Linked DNA regions of Ketobacter sp. MCCC 1A13808. The protein of the gene in region 1 binds, or shares a complex with, the protein of each later gene. Links are inferred from orthologs where the notes say so. Each region holds a gene or a part of one and is shown in the gene's direction. Other genes may lie near its edges. The genes, in order: dnaN, dinB and dnaX.

What was found.
Region 2: the proteins of dnaN (region 1) and dinB are in contact, whole or in part, in a solved structure (PDB 1OK7), measured with the Escherichia coli proteins. The link is inferred for Ketobacter sp. MCCC 1A13808 from one-to-one orthologs.
Region 3: the proteins of dnaN (region 1) and dnaX are in contact, whole or in part, in a cryo-EM structure (PDB 8GIZ), measured with the Escherichia coli proteins. The link is inferred for Ketobacter sp. MCCC 1A13808 from one-to-one orthologs.

Annotation. Positions count from the first base shown.
Region 1 is NZ_VRKW01000011.1:4,185-10,377, reverse strand. Bases 1-2,894 are described here. They hold dnaN (DNA polymerase III subunit beta), read left to right. Parts: upstream 1-842; coding sequence 843-1,946; downstream 1,947-2,894. Other genes in these bases: recF (DNA replication/repair protein RecF), read left to right, coding at 1,952-2,894; dnaA (chromosomal replication initiator protein DnaA), read left to right, coding at 1-811. In the rest of the region: more of recF, read left to right, coding at 2,895-3,061; gyrB (DNA topoisomerase (ATP-hydrolyzing) subunit B), read left to right, coding at 3,107-5,530; FT643_RS17360 (tetratricopeptide repeat protein), read right to left, coding at 5,677-6,193. UniProt on the Escherichia coli protein: Confers DNA tethering and processivity to DNA polymerases and other proteins. Acts as a clamp, forming a ring around DNA (a reaction catalyzed by the clamp-loading complex) which diffuses in an ATP-independent manner freely and bidirectionally along dsDNA.
Region 2 is NZ_VRKW01000001.1:596,426-602,567, forward strand. The notes cover bases 1-2,843. They hold dinB (DNA polymerase IV), read left to right. Parts: upstream 1-814; coding sequence 815-1,873; downstream 1,874-2,843. Other genes in these bases: lexA (transcriptional repressor LexA), read right to left, coding at 81-704; FT643_RS02670 (AAA family ATPase), read right to left, coding at 1,930-2,490; FT643_RS02675 (TA system antitoxin ParD family protein), read right to left, coding at 2,487-2,843. In the rest of the region: more of FT643_RS02675, read right to left, coding at 2,844-2,897; FT643_RS02680 (patatin-like phospholipase family protein), read left to right, coding at 3,111-4,409; FT643_RS02685 (esterase/lipase family protein), read right to left, coding at 4,455-5,690; FT643_RS02690 (WS/DGAT/MGAT family O-acyltransferase), read right to left, coding at 5,819-6,142. UniProt on the Escherichia coli protein: Poorly processive, error-prone DNA polymerase involved in translesion repair and untargeted mutagenesis. Copies undamaged DNA at stalled replication forks, which arise in vivo from mismatched or misaligned primer ends.
Region 3 is NZ_VRKW01000001.1:165,738-172,029, reverse strand. Bases 1,069-4,061 are described here. They hold dnaX (DNA polymerase III subunit gamma/tau), read left to right. Parts: upstream 1,069-1,612; coding sequence 1,613-3,511; downstream 3,512-4,061. Other genes in these bases: recR (recombination mediator RecR), read left to right, coding at 3,878-4,061; FT643_RS00775 (YbaB/EbfC family nucleoid-associated protein), read left to right, coding at 3,544-3,867; FT643_RS00790 (hypothetical protein), read right to left, coding at 1,069-1,210. In the rest of the region: FT643_RS00795 (hypothetical protein), read left to right, coding at 1-666; more of FT643_RS00790, read right to left, coding at 710-1,068; more of recR, read left to right, coding at 4,062-4,477; FT643_RS00765 (ZIP family metal transporter), read left to right, coding at 4,485-5,198; FT643_RS00760 (acyl-CoA dehydrogenase family protein), read left to right, coding at 5,316-6,292. UniProt on the Escherichia coli protein: Part of the beta sliding clamp loading complex, which hydrolyzes ATP to load the beta clamp onto primed DNA to form the DNA replication pre-initiation complex.

The DNA of each region.
Region 1 (6,193 bases):
GGTGTATCTGCATTCAGAGCGCTTTGTTGCTGATATGGTGAAAGCGCTACAGATTAATGCGATCAATGAATTCAAACGCTTTTACCGTTCGGTCGATGCGCTATTGATTGATGATATCCAGTTCTTTGCGGGTAAAGAGCGTTCCCAGGAAGAGTTTTTCCATACCTTTAATGCCTTGCTGGAAGGCGGTCAGCAAATGATCTTGACCAGTGACCGTTATCCGAAAGAGATCATGGGGGTTGAGGAACGTTTGAAATCGCGTTTCGGGTGGGGATTGACGGTTGCAGTCGAGCCCCCGGAGCTAGAAACCCGGGTGGCCATATTAATGAAGAAGGCAGAACAGGCTAAAATTAATTTGCCGGACGAAGCTGCTTTTTTTGTCGCCCAGCGGGTACGTTCAAATGTACGGGAATTAGAAGGCGCGCTGAAGCGTGTGATAGCGAATGCACACTTCACGGGCAAGCCGATCTCTCTGGAATTTGTGAAAGAATCGTTAAAAGATCTTCTGGCACTGCAGGAAAAACAAGTTAGCATAGATAACATACAGCGTACCGTAGCCGAGTATTTTAAAATCAAGATGGCTGATATTTTGTCAAAGCGACGCAGTCGTTCTGTTGCGCGGCCGCGCCAGATTGCAATGGCGCTGGCAAAGGAGTTAACCAACCACAGTTTGCCTGAAATCGGTGATGCCTTTGGCGGCCGGGATCACACTACCGTGTTGCATGCGTGTCGCAAGATAAAGGAGCTAAGAGAAGAGAGCTCCGATGTAAGAGAAGACTATACTAATCTTTTAAGGTCGTTAACATCATAGAGTTAGTGATTACTAACTTATGGGGTAGGTTATGAATTTTACCATTGAAAGGGAAAAATTATTAAAACCTCTGCAACAGGTTGCCGGGGTTGTGGAGCGTCGGCAAACATTGCCGGTGCTTTCCAACGTGTTGATGGTGATTGATGGTGATCAATTATTGCTCACTGGCACTGATCTGGAAGTGGAATTGGTCGCTCGTGTCACCCTCGACTCACAGTTTGAAAATGCAGAAATTACAGTTCCAGCGAAAAAGTTATTGGATATCTGTAAATCATTGCCCGAAGAAAGCAGCGTCCAATTTATTCTTGAGGACCAAAAGTTATTGGTGAAGGCCGGTCGTAGCCGGTTTAGCCTGGCTACCCTGCCCTCAAACGAGTTTCCAAATCTGGAAGATGCCAGTGGTACTACCCGTTTTTCCATTAACCAGGGTTATTTGAAATCGGTTATTGACCGCACCGGTTTCGCGATGGCGCAACAGGACGTTCGTTTTTATCTGAACGGGATGCTATTTGAGGTTTCAGCCAATTTACTCCGGGCTGTGGCCACTGACGGGCATCGCCTAGCGCTTTGTAATGCAGAAATCCAATGCGAAGTGGACCAAGCTGTGCAGGCTATAGTTCCACGAAAAGGCGTGCTTGAGCTGTCCAAGTTGTTCACTGATATGGACGCGGATGTTTCGGTATCCTTGAGTAGTAATCATATTCGAGTAGAAGATACGGATTTACGCTTCACCTCCAAGCTAATTGATGGGAAATTCCCTGATTATGAGCGTGTTTTACCTAAAAATAGTGATAAAACTGTTATCAGCGATAAAGACGAGATGAAGCAGTGTTTTTCGAGGGTTTCCATTTTATCCAATGAAAAATATCGCGGCGTCCGAATTAGGTTGTTGGATGGCAGTCTCACAACGGTCGCCAATAACCCGGAGCAAGAAGAAGCAGAGGAAACGATTAACGTTGATTATCACGGTGCGGAGTTGGAGATTGGATTCAATGTGAATTATCTGCTTGATGTAATGAATGTCATCCGTAGCGAGAACGTTAAAATTCTGATGGCTGACTCCAATAGTAGTGCTCTTATTACCGACGCTAACGATGAGACCGCGTCTTATGTAGTTATGCCAATGCGTCTATAGCCTGAATGTTTCTGGAATCTCTGGAGGTTACTCATTTACGTAATCTCCAGCATCTCAAAATCTCCCCTCACCCCAAAACCAACTTTATTGTGGGCCGCAATGGCTGCGGTAAAACTAGCATTCTTGAAGCAATTTCCTTGTTATCCAACGGCCGTTCTTTTCGGTCTGTCGATCCCAAAAAAGTGATATCCCACACAGCTTCCGAGTTAGTAGTTTTCGGTGGTGTTAATCCTGGCAACGGAAGCGGACCCGAGAAACTCGGTATTTCGAAAGGGATGAATGGCTCTACTCTCGCCCGTATTGATGGAGAAACACAGAAGCGCATCTCATCGTTGGCGATAAAGCTCCCTATTGTCAGTATTGATACAGGTTCGATTGAACTTATTGACGGTGGCCCTGGTTTGCGGCGTTCTATTTTGGATTGGGGTATGTTTCACGTGGAACATACTTATCTTGATATTTGGCATCGATATAGAAGAGTCTACAAGCAAAAAAATGCGCTGTTAAAGTCAACGAAAGTCATATCCGAAAACGATCTGAGCTACTGGAACCAACAGTTAGTCAACGAAGGTCAACTTATCGACGATATGCGTGGAAAGTACATAGCCGAGCTTAACGCTCAATTTCAGAATATAGCCTCGAACTATTTTAATATTGCTGAACCCGTATCGCTCCGGTACAAGTCCGGTTGGAATAAACAGAAATATTCAGATTTATACCAATGCCTGGAATTAAATGCGAGAACCGAGATCGAACGGAAAACCTGCCTGTACGGGCCCCATAGAGCCGATATGGTGATCAGTTGGTCAGACGGCATGGCTAAAGATATATGCTCCAGAGGGCAGAAAAAGCTGGTATTATACGGGGTTAGACTCGCACAGGTAGCTGTGATGAGGGCCTTGCGGTCCATTTCACCGGTTCTGTTGCTGGACGATTTACCCGCGGAACTAGACAAGAATAACATTGAGTATGTGACTCGCTTTCTTATGGATTTTCCCTGCCAGGCTTTTATAACAGCCATTAGTGAGCAAAGTATTAATGAAACGCTACTATCGCAGCTCACGGAACACCATATGTTTCACGTGGAACATGGGAAGCTGGTTTCTGCCGAGTAACCCCCTATTGAATATGAATTCACCGCCCGAGAGAGACTAAATTATATGTCCGACGACAATAAAACTTATGATTCTTCTAATATAAAGGTACTCAAAGGATTAGACGCAGTTAGAAAGCGACCGGGGATGTATATAGGGGACACAGACGACGGCACCGGCTTGCATCACATGGTATTTGAGGTCGTCGATAATTCAATTGACGAAGCGTTAGCAGGGCATTGCACCGAAGTAAGAGTTGTTATTCACCCGGATGAGTCCGTTAGCGTATCGGATAACGGGCGCGGCATTCCGGTTGATATGCACCCGGAAGAAGGGCGATCTGCTGCTGAAGTGATTATGACCGTCCTCCATGCGGGCGGCAAATTCGATGATAACTCCTATAAGGTATCAGGTGGTCTTCATGGCGTGGGTGTTTCGGTAGTTAACGCCCTATCTACGAAGTTGAAACTAACGGTTCGCCGTGAAGGTAAAATTTGGGAGCAGGTTTACCAAGACGGTGTCCCGGTTGCTCCGCTGGCAGCGGTAGGTGACACCGAATCAACCGGGACAGAACTGCATTTTTGGGCATCGCCGGAAACGTTCACCAACATCAAGTTCTCCCACGACATTCTGGCAAAACGCTTGCGGGAGCTGTCATTCCTTAACTCAGGGGTTCGTATCGTGTTATTTGATGAGCGAACCGGCACAGAGGATGTATTTGAGTACGAAGGGGGCCTAAGTGCCTTCGTTGAATACTTAAATCAGAATAAGACGCCGTTGAACCAGGTGTTTTACTTCGATGGGCACCGAGAAGATGAGGGGATTTCCGTTGAGGTTGCATTGCAGTGGAATGATTCATATCAGGAAAATATTTACTGTTACACCAATAATATCCCTCAAAGAGACGGCGGTTCCCATTTGGCGGGCTTCCGCTCTGCCCTCACCCGATGTTTGAACACCTACATTGAGAAAGAAGGCCTGCAGAAGAAGCACAAAGTAAATACAAGCGGTGACGACGCCCGTGAAGGTTTGACTGCAATTGTGTCGGTGAAGGTCCCTGATCCCAAGTTTTCTTCTCAAACCAAAGATAAGTTGGTGTCCTCCGAAGTCAAACCCGTTGTAGAGCAGCATATGACGGAAAAGCTGAACGAATACTTGTTGGAAAGCCCCAATGACGCGAAGAACATCTGTAATAAAATCATAGATGCAGCCAGGGCGCGGGATGCAGCCCGACGAGCCCGTGAAATGACCCGGCGTAAGGGTGTGCTGGACATTGCTGGGTTGCCCGGGAAACTAGCGGATTGTCGTGAAAAGGACCCTGCCCTTTCTGAACTTTACCTGGTGGAGGGTGATTCTGCGGGTGGCTCGGCGAAACAGGGTCGAGACCGCAGAACCCAGGCAATACTGCCTCTCAAAGGTAAAATCCTGAACGTTGAGAAAGCCCGATTTGATAAAATGTTATCTTCTGCTGAAGTGGGCACCTTAATTACGGCGATGGGCTGCGGCATAGGTAAAGACGAATATAACCCGGATAAATGCCGCTACCATTCCATTATCATCATGACGGATGCGGACGTGGATGGTAGCCACATCCGGACTTTGCTGCTGACGTTTTTCTTTCGCCAAATGCCGGAGGTGATCGAACGTGGGTATATCTATATTGCGCAGCCCCCGCTCTATAAAATAAAGAAAGGTAAACAAGAGCAATATTTGAAAGATGACGCAGCCCTTGAAAATTACTTAACGCAAGCCGCCTTGGATGATGCCAGCTTACACGTTAATGCAGACGCACCGGGCATATCCGGTTCCGGCCTGGAAGCACTGGTTAAGGAATACCGCAATGTGTTCAAGCGTATAGACAGGTTATCCCGTGTTTATCCGGCCTTTGTACTCCAGCAACTGGTGTATGCGAAAAAACTGGAAGAGTCGGACTTTAATGATGCGTCGGCTATCGAAGCATGGGCTCAGGATTTATCCGCTCATCTGGTTGCAAATGCGAGTCAGACTGAGCGTTATGAAGTCTCCGTTCTGGAAGACAAGGAACGTCATCTGTTTATGCCCCAGGTGGTGCAAATAGCTCATGGGATTCCGACCGAATATACGTTTTCAAAAGAGTTTGTAATTTCGGAAGACTATATAGCGATCAAGGCATTGGGGGATAAGCTGCAGAGCTTGCTTGAGGAAGGCGCGTACGTAAAACGGGGTGAGAAAACGTTGGCGGTGGATAACTTTGCACAAGCCTTAGAATGGTTAATGACAGAATCGAAAAAAGGTCATGGAATTCAACGATATAAAGGGTTGGGCGAAATGAACCCGGATCAGCTATGGGAGACCACTATGGATCCGGAAACTCGCCGTATGCTGCAAGTGAAAATCGAGGATGCGATTGCTGCCGATCAGATCTTCACGACTCTGATGGGTGATCACGTGGAACCGCGTCGCGACTTTATCGAAACCAACGCGCTGAATGTGTCGAATCTGGATATATAGCATAAGTAAGTTGTGGGATCTCATAATTCGTGAACTGAGGTCTCACAATCGTGAACTAGTGTCTCGTAATTCATGAACTCATTAAGAAAGGAAGTAGCGGCTTATTGAGGACAAAGGTATCACTCAACTAAATTCAAAAATAACACCTACCAACGACATCTTTTTTGGACAGAGTTAGTTGTGGGCTCGTAAGAGCCCTTTCCATAGCTCCTGGTAACGATATTCACGCGTGCGGCCTCACCGATAACTTCTCGAATTTGTTCAACAGCTTCATGTGACGCAACAACAAGCCAACCATTTGAACAAATATCGTCCATTTTAGGTGGTAGTCTGGAAATTGGGCCATCTTTCCAATAGACGCTTTCAACCATAATATCCCCCTTCTCATTAACCCATTGGAATAGGCCTTTCTGTGATAATGACCACCCAAGTGAATATCCAACGGAAGGGTTCAGCGCTAGCCATTCGAGACCACCGTGATCAATATAAGAACCAGAGCCGTAAATAACTAATGAGGGATCGTTAGTGGAAGAAATATCTGGATAATCGTTTGCAGACCAATTCATCATGCTTGGAAATAAAGCAAAGGGCGTCTCAATATCTGCATTATTATTCCACTGTGGATGACAGACTGTAGACATGCGAGTTTCGGTTGGCATGTCC
Region 2 (6,142 bases), on another replicon or contig:
TGGGTGTCGATTTTTTACTGCGCGAGAAAATCGATGATTCATTTGATACTAAGACGCCTGCGGCGTTTTAATTCTTTTTGCTAATGTAACTGCCTGGACTCTCGGATAACGCCGACGAACACACCCTCTACTACCAATTCGTCCGGAGCCACCATGATTGGTTCATAGCTGGTATTTTCCGGCATCAATGCAACCTGATCTCCAGCCAGCTTTAACCGTTTCACGGTGACTTCGTTATCCACCCGGGCTACGATAATTTTACCCTCGCTAACATCCTGGGTTTTACGCACCGCAATCAAGTCGCCGTTCAAAATGCCGACGTCCTTCATGCTATCGCCCCGCACCCTCAGTAAATAAGTGGGGCGTTCCCTGAATAACCTCAGCGGTAGTGATAGCTGCCCCTGCTGGTTTTCGATGGCTTCAATTGGAATTCCCGCCGCCACCGCGCCAACAACCGGCAAACTGATCCATTGTTCCTTTGCCACCAGGTTCTGCTCTTTATCCTGTGCAACCAGATTCCAGCGCTCTAAATCTTCCAATAATTCAATGTGGTAACCGGGACTGGATATCAGCTGTTCCTTAGCCGGCCAGGTACCTTTGATCTCTCGGTATTCTGCGATCCAATGCATTAACTGAGCATGAGATAGTGATATGTCTGACAATTGTACAGCCGTGCTTACAAACGCCTTATCCTGTGAGCTCATGGCAACGCCTCCGCGATCATTTTGACTAGTTGATTTTTACTGTATACTTGTACAGTATATCACTACGCCGAATTTGGCAAAGATTTTTTTAACTGGAACCGAGCGCCATGATGCGGAAGATCATCCATGTCGATTGCGACTGTTTTTACGCCGCCGTGGAAATGCGGGATGACCCTTCGCTACGTCATCGCCCCATAGCCGTCGGGGGCGATCCCGGTCGTCGCGGAGTCATATCCACGTGCAATTATCCGGCACGGGAATATGGCGTGCATTCCGCAATGGCGTCGGCCTATGCCAAGCGCCTGTGCCCGGAACTGATTATCCTTCCTCATAGGATCCACTACTACAAGCAAGTCTCTCAACAGATCCGGCGTATCTTTCTGCAATATACGGATCAAATTGAACCTTTATCTTTGGATGAAGCTTTCCTGGATGTCAGCACACAGCCGCATTTTCAGGGTAGTGCAACGCGCATGGCTGAAGCGATTCGCAAGCAGGTCAAATCACAGGTGGGTATTACCGTATCAGCGGGGGTAGCGCCGAACAAATTTGTGGCCAAAATAGCCAGCGACTGGAATAAGCCGGACGGACTCTGTGTAATCCCGCCACCGCAACTGGATGATTTTGTTAAAGCCCTGCCAGTGGAAAAATTACATGGGGTGGGAAAGGTGACCTGCGCACGCCTTCATAATCTGGGCATTCGTACTTGCAACGACATCCGACAATATAACCGCTTTGAATTTGTCGAACGGGTAGGCAGTTTCGGCGAACACTTATATCGTTTGGCGCACGGAATTGACGAACGCCCGGTACAACCCCGTACCGATCGCAAATCACTGAGTGTAGAACATACCTACGCGGAGGATTTACCGGATTTGAATAGTTGTCAGGCGAAATTTCCAGAATTGTGCCAACAGCTACAGGGTCGCTTACAAAACTTGAAGCAACACAACCAGATCAAAAAAGCCTTCGTAAAGCTAAAATTTTCTGACTTCACCAGCACAACAATGGAGTGCGGGGTGCGCGAGCCGTCTTTAAGCATTTACAAAACATTATGCAATGACGCCTTCAAACGTAAAAATATGCCAGTGCGCCTACTGGGCGTTGGCGTCCGCTTCATAGAAGCCGACTCTGCCCCGCCATCACAGATCTCGTTTAAATTTAGCTAACGCGGAATCTGGAGTGGCAGATGGCGTTCCTGAATTCGATCAGCGGATAACCAAAACTAAAAGCCTTTGGCCCATTCGGGTAGCGGGCAAACGTGCTCACGACGTTGGCCCTGTTTAATGGTAATCACGGGTAAAAACGGATGTTGCAGGCTGGAATTATCCAATATCCAGACCTCGTCACAGAGGGGAATGGCCGTAGCCACATGTTCAAGAGTGCGGGGAATTCTGGCGACTACTTTATCGTCGGGCACATTGTGTCCACCCTCTTCAACCCGCTGCGCAATCCGGGCTTTGTTCAGATCACTACAAAACACGTGAATCACCACCAATATAACCTGATAACCACGGGCTTTAGCGCGGGCGATAAAATCGATTTTAGACGGGTGTGAAAACACGGTTTCGAAACAAAAACTTTTACCCAGGTCCAACTGTTCGAACCGCAATGTTTGCGCCAAGCGGGAGGCGTGATAGCTGTTGATTTCAGGTTCATCCGGGAAGACATCTTTGGCTATCAAGTCGGCATTGATGAATGGCATACCGAGCGGTTTTAATGCCTGATTGTAAAACGTACTTTTGCCTGCGCCATTGCCCCCGACCAACATCCATAATTGTCTCATCCGTGATAGTGCACCTGAAACTCACCATCACAGAATTGACCAATGAGCACTTCGCCATCCGGGTGTACCTGTTCCAGCATACCGGGATGGGCGGCTGAAGCCTGATAACGAATGGAGCCGGAAGCTATCGCATCCGATAACGCACCGGACTCACGGGCACTGCCCAATGTGGCAAACACATCATCCGGGCTCGCGGTGACGGGTGTCGTTTCCTCCAGCTTGATTCTGATCAGACCCGCGTTGATTGCCAGCAACGTATCAGGATCAATTATCTTAGCAACCTTGCGCCCGATATCAGCCCAATATTCAATTTGTTCTGCAGCGCTACGGTGCTGCGCCGAACTCGCCTCGGTCGCCGCGTTCATTAAATTACTTTCCAAACGGACGGGTGATGCTGCCTTAGCCATAGTTGCTGACCTCAATAACCAGGGGATACAGTTAATCTCATTGTAGCAGATCGCTACATACTGGCAACACACCTTTCCCTAACACAGTTAACCTGGTCAAACCGAATGTCCAAACCATTAGAGACACCTTCCCTGCTGGCACACAATCTGCATTTGCCACCTTTATAGCCAACTCATTACAACCCCAATTTGCGCCACATAAAGGATTTTTGAATGCAGCCTATTTCTGCATCCGTACGCCAGCCCATGACAGCATTGGTACTTACTGCTGGAGGAGCACGGGGCGCCTATCAAGCGGGAGTCATGAGACGGGTTAGTGAAATACCCGCATTCGCTAATGGCTCTGCACCATTTTCTATCATCACTGGTGCATCCGCGGGCGCCATCAACGGCGCGGCTATTGCCTCGCAACATCAGAATTTCAGCGCGTCTGCGCAGCTGCTTGTCAAGCTTTGGTCAAATCTTAAAGCCAGTGATGTTTACCGGACGGATCCGCTCTCCATGCTTAAAAACGCCGGGCGAATGGCAATGGATTTTGGTCTGGGGGGATTAATCGGAGCCGGCCGCGTCACCTCACTAGTAGACTCCACACCACTATACGGATTTCTAACCCAATACCTGGATTTAACCGGTATCCGGCGCGCCGTAAAAGACGGCGGCCTCTACGCCCTGGCCATCACCGCCACCGGTTATCATTCAGGGCGAGCGTTTACATTCATTGAAGGTAAAGAAGGACATCCACTGTGGAATAAAAGTCGCCGCATCGCACTCAATGCCGAAATTACGGTTCCTCATATTCTCGCATCCGCTGCAATTCCCATCGTATTTCCGCCAGTAGAACTGCCTGCAGGAAACTCTACAGCCTATTTCGGTGACGGCGCTATGCGTCTGGTCACACCCTTGAGCCCCGCAATTCGCTTGGGTGCTGACCGCATATTGGCAGTGGGGGTTCGCTGTAAGGAATCCGCCGACAGCTTGCTGCGTTCGGAATGGTCCTCTGATGCTGATTTTTCCAGCGACCTGAAACGGCCACCGCTTTCTCAGATTTGCGGCACCCTGATGAATGCTATATTTCTTGATCACCTGGACGCCGACCTGGATCACCTGAACCGCATGAATTCATTTGTTACGGAACATGAAAAACTGGAATCCCTCGTATGCGCCACCGGCGATAACACCGTTTTGGATCATGAGCCAATGAGGATCGTGAACCCGCTGGTTATATCGCCTTCCGCAGACATCGCTTTCATCGCGAAAACACTGGAACACCGGATGCCGAAAAGCGTTCGCTACATGATGGAAGGCATGGGCACACCGGACGCTCAAAGCGCCGATCTTACCAGCTTCTTACTCTTCGATTCTGCGTTTACCCGGGAGCTGATCCAGCTTGGTTATCGCGACGCCGCGGATCGAATTGATGAGATAGAAGCGTTTTTATGTGAACCGGAATTGGACAGCGCCAGCCTGAATAAAAACAACCAGACATCCGGCACACCGATTTCCATGGAATAACGCATTCAGGCCGAAGTAGTTATTGCTTCTGCAGTGTGAAGGGGCTTACCTGAAAAATCCCGCTTTGCCCTCGCCCTCTTGGTCCTCTAAAACACCGCGCTTGATCAGCCATCGCTGTAGGTATACATACATGCGATGGTCTTGCAGCAGTGCTAAATGCCCGACCTGATCCAACATCACGCGTTCAACGTTTGGATGTTGCTGTGGAAAGTAAGGGCCTCCCATAGCGCTGTCTTCCGGCACTAAACCGTCACCCAACCAGCGATTGCCCGATTCATAGAACCGCCTGGCACCGACCAGCAAATGATGGCTTTTATCACTCATCGGCAACCAGGGTTGTGGCGCGTTCTCATGCTCCGGTTCGGTTACATTGGCGTGTCGCAGGCTCCGGATCCCCCTGCTACGGATGTTACCTAGCGCCATTAGCGGCTTTGAATAGGGGGTCGCACCCAACATGGAATTACTGAAGTTGCCGATTTTTTCCAACGGCGCACCGGCGTGGGGGCTCGCCAGATAGGCGGCGTTATGGGAGGCCGCTAGCCAAGCATGACGTTGTTTTTCTGCATAATGATTAGCACTGCGGATAACCAGGCCACCCATACTGTGACCAATCATGGTAATCGAACTTTTTCTGGGTTTCGTTTGTGTCCAATACTGGTCAAGCAACTCTGCAAGCTGCCTTCCGTTTTCCCAAATCGGCAGGCCTGTGTTATAACGAATCCAAGCCACCTGATGACCTTGCTCACGTAATTTGGCCACCAACTCACTGTGACCCGGGCCTTGCCAATCGTGTTCACTCAAGCACAGACCGTGCACGAACAAAACCAGGCTCTTGCGTTTTTGAAGATTTAGCTGACTCAACTGAATATCATTGCCCAGCTCATCAACCGTCTCCATGCCCATCGCCAGGAGGTGATCCCATTCGACCAATTTATCCCCCACCACACCATTCAACGCGCTGCGCATCCTAACCAATGCCCCGGATGCAGGCGTCTGACCAGGCAAGCGGTTGACCCACTGGTGAATGCTGTCTGATCCATATTCGAAGACCAGTTTTACCAACTTGTAAACCTTCGGCGCCTTACTGAAATCAGCCTGGTGCTTGGCGTCCCAGGGCATTGGAGCTGCCGTCACAGTGTGATGCATCTCACCGGCCACGCGAGTGAGTTCACCGCCGCTGCGCATCGCCAGCGTAAATAACCCAAACAGCCAATGGAAGGAAGTATGACGCTTGGCCGGTGATGGAGAAGCAACCGGGCGAGCAGAAGAAGATAGCGGCATGACGAGCTCCTATTTACAGTGCACATGCGTACACTGTAAATAGGTTAATATAGTCAAGCAAGTGTTTTTATAAGTCTATTTTTGTCACAAGATGTTCACTTTTATAAAAGCCTTGATGCGACATGGACTTAGGCGTGCTCTTCGCGGGTACGGTCCAGAAAAGCGATCTTTGTCTTCCTGGTTGATGCGCCTTTTACCTGTTTCGAATCGGCGATACCCACCACCGCTTCCAATTCAGAAATAGCATCATCCAGAAAGCCTAACAAGCGCTGCATACTGGGTAGTGTCCGCCTACAACCAACAATGCCAAACTCCAACCTGTCCTCATAGTGAACCAAAGTAATATTCAGGGCCATTTGGTTCACTATGGCTGACACCGGGTAATAACGTTCCATTTTGGCACCGTTCCAGTACAGCGTATCCGTGGTGCCTGGCACACTGGAGATGACCAC
Region 3 (6,292 bases), on another replicon or contig:
GACCACTTTTCCATATTGGCATTTCTGCAAACCAGTTTGGGTCATTTGCATGGTGGTGCGGTGGTCCCCAAATCACCGCTGATCAGTTTTGCCCGCAATCTGCCGGTATTAAAAGATATTGTGAACATGGCATCCGGGCCATTGCAGCAGCATATTGCGGCGGATGCCGGACCGGATTTCAAGCATCTCGGTCAGGGCCCATTATACAGTTGGGCCAAAATGGATGAGATCGGGTCGCCGGACGATTTGGTTTACACAGATGAAACAGGTGAATATGAGTACACCCGTGTGGAAGAAGAAATGGTCCGGTTGGAAGATTTTGCCCGTGCCCTGTACATCGGGCCTACCAATCTGACTGAATGGTATTTCCCTCTGCGAATTTTGATTGATGCCTCCGCGGGCGGCACCGGTTATGCCCCGGAGTACGGTATTAATACTCTAAATCCCGACAGCTTTCGTAAGATCCCCACGCTGTTACTGCTGGCCAAGGGTGGCTTGTCGGAAGCATTTGCCCAGTCCAATAGCGATAATCGTTTATTGGAAGTGGTGTGGCTGGAAGGGCAAGCGCATTTGGACCCGATGTTCGCCACTGCAAACTTGCCGCAGCTGCATGACAACCAGGTTGAAAATAACCTGTTGGATTTTATATTCAGTAATACCCGATAACGAGGTTGCGTGAAGCCGGATGCTGGATAGGGAAGGCGCTTTTCTAGCGCCTTTCGATTTTTCGCAAAGCCGTACCGGAGCCACGCAAACTCTCTTTGAATTCGGTGCCGCCCGGTAAAACGATTTCAAGCTCGTCGCCTTTTTTCAGGCCGTCCCATTGCCGTAAGTCCAAATCTACCGAGACGATGAGCTCGTCTTTATAAATCCTACCCTGCATGACCCGATAGTATTTATCTACTTCGATGGCGACGTCTATAAAGGGAAAATTAGGGGATTTCAGATGATTATTTAACTCCGGTAGCTGTTCAGCTTTAATCGGAATATCGAGTTTACCCCAGACCGGTTCGGTGGGGTGTTTGGCCATATAAATGTGCAGTCGATATTTGGGGGTGACGGCAATCGGTTCGCCTTTGACAATGGCGTTGGTCCAGCTGTCTCCGGCCAGGGACAAACCGCTAAAGACCAGGTTGCTGAGTAGTAAAACCGTGCTGAACATAATGACATTCAGAATACGGGGTGTTTGGGTGCCGTGATTGCCTTTCATACTTCGTTTCAACTTTCCTTCGCCGGATCGGTATCTACTTTCACTTAATCATAGACCATAACGGCAAAATACTTTTTCCTTCAATCGCTTGCCTTGAAATACAACACAAAATGAGGAATAATCGGCCCCCTCATTTTGGCAGTAGTAAGAATGAGATCGTAATGGTGGCTCTATTGGTCCCCCCGCAACGATAACTTGTGAACCCCGCCAGGCCCGGAAGGGAGCAACGGTAGCAAGCGACTCGTGTGCCGGGGTGCGGCTGATAGAGTCGCCTCTCTAACTTCCTTTGTATTTCTCCTGCATTCGCAATTCTTTTTTAATTCATTGGTTTATCAATAGAGGCCAGCGTATTAAACTGGATTCTCAGTTCGTTCCTCCATCACAGATTAGAATTAAAAATTCATGAGTTATCAGGTTCTTGCACGCAAGTGGCGTCCCAAGTCTTTCCGTGAAATGGTGGGGCAGGAGCACGTGCTTAAAGCATTGATCAATGCCCTTGACCATGGCCGTTTACATCATGCCTATCTGTTTACGGGCACCCGTGGGGTGGGTAAGACCACCATTGCACGCATATTGGCAAAATCCCTGAATTGTGAAACCGGTATCAGTTCTGAACCTTGCGGCTTGTGCAGTGCATGCCAGGAAATCAATGACGGCCGTTTTGTGGATCTGATTGAAGTGGACGCGGCTTCACGAACCAAGGTCGAAGACACTCGTGAATTGTTGGAAAATGTTCAGTACGCGCCAACCCGAGGCCGCTTCAAAGTTTATTTAATTGATGAAGTTCATATGTTATCGGGGCACAGTTTTAATGCATTGCTGAAAACACTGGAAGAACCGCCACCCCACGTTAAGTTCCTGTTGGCAACCACCGATCCGCAAAAGCTGCCGATCACCATTCTTTCCCGTTGCTTGCAGTTCAGTCTCAAAGCCATGACCCCTGAGCGCATCGTCGGTCACCTGAAGAAAGTGCTCGAAGCCGAATTGGTTGAATTTGAAGACCCCGCTCTATGGCAGTTAGGGCGGGCCGCTGACGGCAGTATGCGGGACGCTCTCAGTCTGACCGATCAGGCTATCGCATTCGGTAACGGGAAAGTCATTGAACACGATGTGCGATCAATGCTGGGTAGCATTGATCGCGAATTTGTATTTACTCTGATCGATGGTCTGGCGGAACACAGTGCAGAAATGCTGATGTCAACGGTCATCCACATGGCCGAGCAAAGCCCGGATTACGCCGGAGTGCTGGCCGAATTGATCAGCATGTTGCATCGCCTGGCGGTAGCTCAGCTTGCTCCCGATGCGGTTGATGATAGTGACGGCGACCGTGAGCGGGTGCTGGAATACGCGAAGCGCTTTGCCCCCGAGGAATTGCAGTTATATTATCAGACGGGGTTGCTGGGCCGGCGTGATCTGCCTTTGGCACCGGAGGCCCGCAGTGGCTTTGAAATGGCGTTGCTGCGCATGGTGTTATTCAAGCCTCAGGGTTTGATCTCAGCACCGGGTGCTCACTCAGGGGCGTCCGGCCAGGGAGCAACTCCCCCGGGAAAGCCCCTTAGCCCTGTTACGGCAGGGCAGCCCGGCGAGATTCCGGCCCGCCCGTCGGGCAATGCCAACGACCATCTTTCGAAAATGAAACAAGTGCTGGGAAGCGCCGAGCCTTCACCTGAGGTAGCCAAAAAGGGACCCACCGTGACGCCGGTGGCAACCAAACCGCGGCAGCCGGTGCCGCGAAAAGAAGATGGAGTCAAAAATCCGGATTTCAGGAATGCGCAAGCGGGTGCACCTCCTCAACCGGATACCGCGAGTCAGGGTGCAGATCGCAGTGCTCCTGAAGGTAAAGCTAGCGATAATAACAAGCCCCAGGCGGACCCAGTTGCAGAGCCCAAGCCTAAGATCAAGACCAACGTTATCCGGCTGGGTGACGAATGGGCGGATATGACGGGCCTGTTGGAGTTGGCCGGCCCGGTGCGAAATTTTGCCCGCAATTGCACTTTGGAGGAGCGAGGCGAACAGCGTTGGGTATTGGCTATCAGCCCGCGGTTTGAAGCGCTCTATAAGGAGGAAAACCGGGAGTTGCTTGAAACGGCGATATCGGAAAACCAGGGCAAACCGATTACACTGGACATCCTGGTTCAGGAGCCAACTAAGCCAACCCCCGACCAGTTGCTGGCGCAATATAAACAGGCACGAAAAAATGAAGCGATCGAGCTAATGCAGGCTGATCCTTTCGTACAAGCATTACAATCCAGCTTCGGTGCAACTTTAGATGTGAATTCGGTGATACCACTGGACGATTAGCGAAGCCCTCGGGCGATAAGATAGGTAAGAGCATGAAAGGACAATTAGGTGATTTAATGAAGCAGGCGCAGGAAATGCAGGAGCGCATGCAAAAAATGCAGGAAGAATTGGCAAATACCGAAGTGACCGGTGAATCCGGTGCAGGCATGGTGAAAGTGCTAATGACCGGGCGCCATGACGTGCGTCGGGTACAAATTGACGACAGCCTGCTGAGTGAGGATAAAGAGGTGCTTGAAGATTTGCTGGCGGCTGCGGTGAACGATGCGGTACGCAGGGTTGAGCAGAATAATAAAGATAAAATGGGCGGCCTCGCGTCGGGTATTAATTTGCCGCCCGGCTTTAAACTGCCTTTTTGACAGCTGAACCATGAGCTTTAGCCCGTTAACCAGCCGCTTGATTGAGGCTCTCACCTGCCTGCCCGGCGTTGGACCTAAATCCGCTCAGAGAATGGCGCTCCATTTGCTGGATCGCGATCGAAATGGCGGTGAAAAGCTGGCGCAAACGCTGCAATTGGCGATGGATAACATCGGTCGTTGTCAGCGTTGCCGCAATTTCTCGGAGAGTGAGGTATGCCAGACCTGTACTCAAACCAGTCGTGATGCCAGTCTGTTGTGCGTGGTAGAGACCCCCGCGGATGTGATCGCGTTGGATCAATCCGGTGGTTTCCGCGGTTACTATTTTCTTCTGTTGGGGCACCTGTCGCCGATCGATGGCATTGGCCCGGAAGAGATCGGTGCTCCGTTGCTGGATCAACGCCTGGCGGAAGGCGAAGTGAAAGAAATGGTGATTGCCACTGGCACAACAGTGGAAGGCGAAGCCACTGCGCATTACCTTTCTGAAATGGCGCGCAGGCATGGAGTGGTCGCCTCACGAATCGCGCACGGTGTGCCAATGGGGGGTGATCTGGAATACGTCGATAGCAATACCCTCAGTCTTGCGCTAAAGGGCAGGAAACGACTGGAGTAACGCCGGTATGAATACCATTTATACGGTGGCTGCAATTACCTGGTTTGCCGGCATCACTGCGTATGTCGGGGGATTGCTGGCCCGCTATGAACGTACTCCCGAAACAGAAATAAAAGACAAGGTCATACACGGTGTGGTCGCATTTGGCGGTGGCACGTTGATTTCCGCCGTAGCTTACGCCCTGCTGCCGTCCGGTATTCAAAACCTTTCGGTACTAAATTTGAGCCTGATTTTTCTGGCCGGCAGCGCCGTATTCTGCTTTTTGGATCAATTTCTGACAAAGCGGGGTGGTGCGGTCTCCCAGTTTCTGGCGATGTTAATGGATTTTATACCGGAGGCCATGGCGCTGGGCGCTGTGTTTGCAAGTAACAGCGCGTTAGGCATGCTGTTGGCGGGCTTTATTGCTATCCAGAATTTTCCTGAGGGATTTAATGCTTACCGGGAGATGGTGCAAAACAAGGTGAGTGCCAAGACCGTGCTGCGGCTGCTCTTTTTCGCTTCGCTATTGGGCCCGGTTGCCGCCGTCATTGGCCATGTGTTTTTGCGCGAGCAGGCGGAACTCACTGCGGGGATTATGACCTTTGCCAGTGGCGGAATACTGTACCTTATCTTTCAGGACATAGCGCCGCAATCAGCGATGAGAGGACATTGGAGCCCCCCTTTTGGTGCGGTGTTGGGTTTTCTACTGGGTGTGATCGGGCATATGCTGGTGCATGGCTGATCCGGTGGTGAAAGGCTCGTCCCGCAAAACCACGTGACGTGAATAAACGAAAATTGCGAACCAAGCAAGCGCTTGGTATATTCGAGCCTCATCCACTTCCGGGCTCAGGGAATCGCCATGTCTTCGTACCCAGTCTATTTTGGGGAAACTCAGCAACTCATCCGCCACTCGGTGAAAAAATTCGTCGAGCAGGAAATCAATCCCCACGTAGAGCAATGGGAGGAGGCTGGCGAATTGCCGCGTACCTTGTACCGCAAAGCAGGCCAAGCGGGCATATTGGGTATCGGTTATCCCGAGCAATACGGTGGCACGGGGCTGGATGTGTTCAGTAAAATTGCGGCCTCAGAGGAAATAATGGCGTGTGGCGCTGGCGGTGTTGCGGCCGGTCTGGGGTCTATCGATATCGGATTGCCACCGGTTGTCAACTGGGGCAGTGACGAGTTAAAGCGTCGTGTAGTTGCACCCGTGATTGCTGGAGAGAAAATTCAATGTCTGGCAATAACCGAGCCCAGCGGCGGTTCAGATGTAGCCAATCTCAAAACACGCGCGGTCAAAGACGGGGACTACTATCGGGTTACCGGCTCCAAAACGTTCATTACCAGTGGCGTCAACGCCGATTATTACACCGTAGCGGTGCGTACGGGTGAGCCGGGTTATGGTGGCATCAGTTTGCTACTGATCGAGAAAGGCACTCCCGGATTTAGCGTAGGCAGGAAGCTAAAAAAAATGGGCTGGTGGGCGAGCGATACTGCCGAACTTTTTTTTGAAGATTGTGCGGTGCCTAAATCGAATCTTATCGGTCAGGAAAATGCCGGTTTCTATGTGATCATGACGAATTTCCAGATGGAGCGCCTGAATCTGGCGATTATGGCAAATTGCACCTCGCAACTGGCTCTGGACGCGTGTCTGGGTTACGTCAAGGAACGCAAGGCGTTTGGCAAGCCATTGTCCGGTTTTCAGACACTGCGGCATAAACTGGCAGAGGTCGCTACCCAGCTGGAAGCGTCAAGGGAGTTCACCTATCGGGTTGCAGCCAGAATCGCGGCGGGTGACTCGGTTATTAAAGAAGTATCGATGGCGAAAAACTTTGCTAC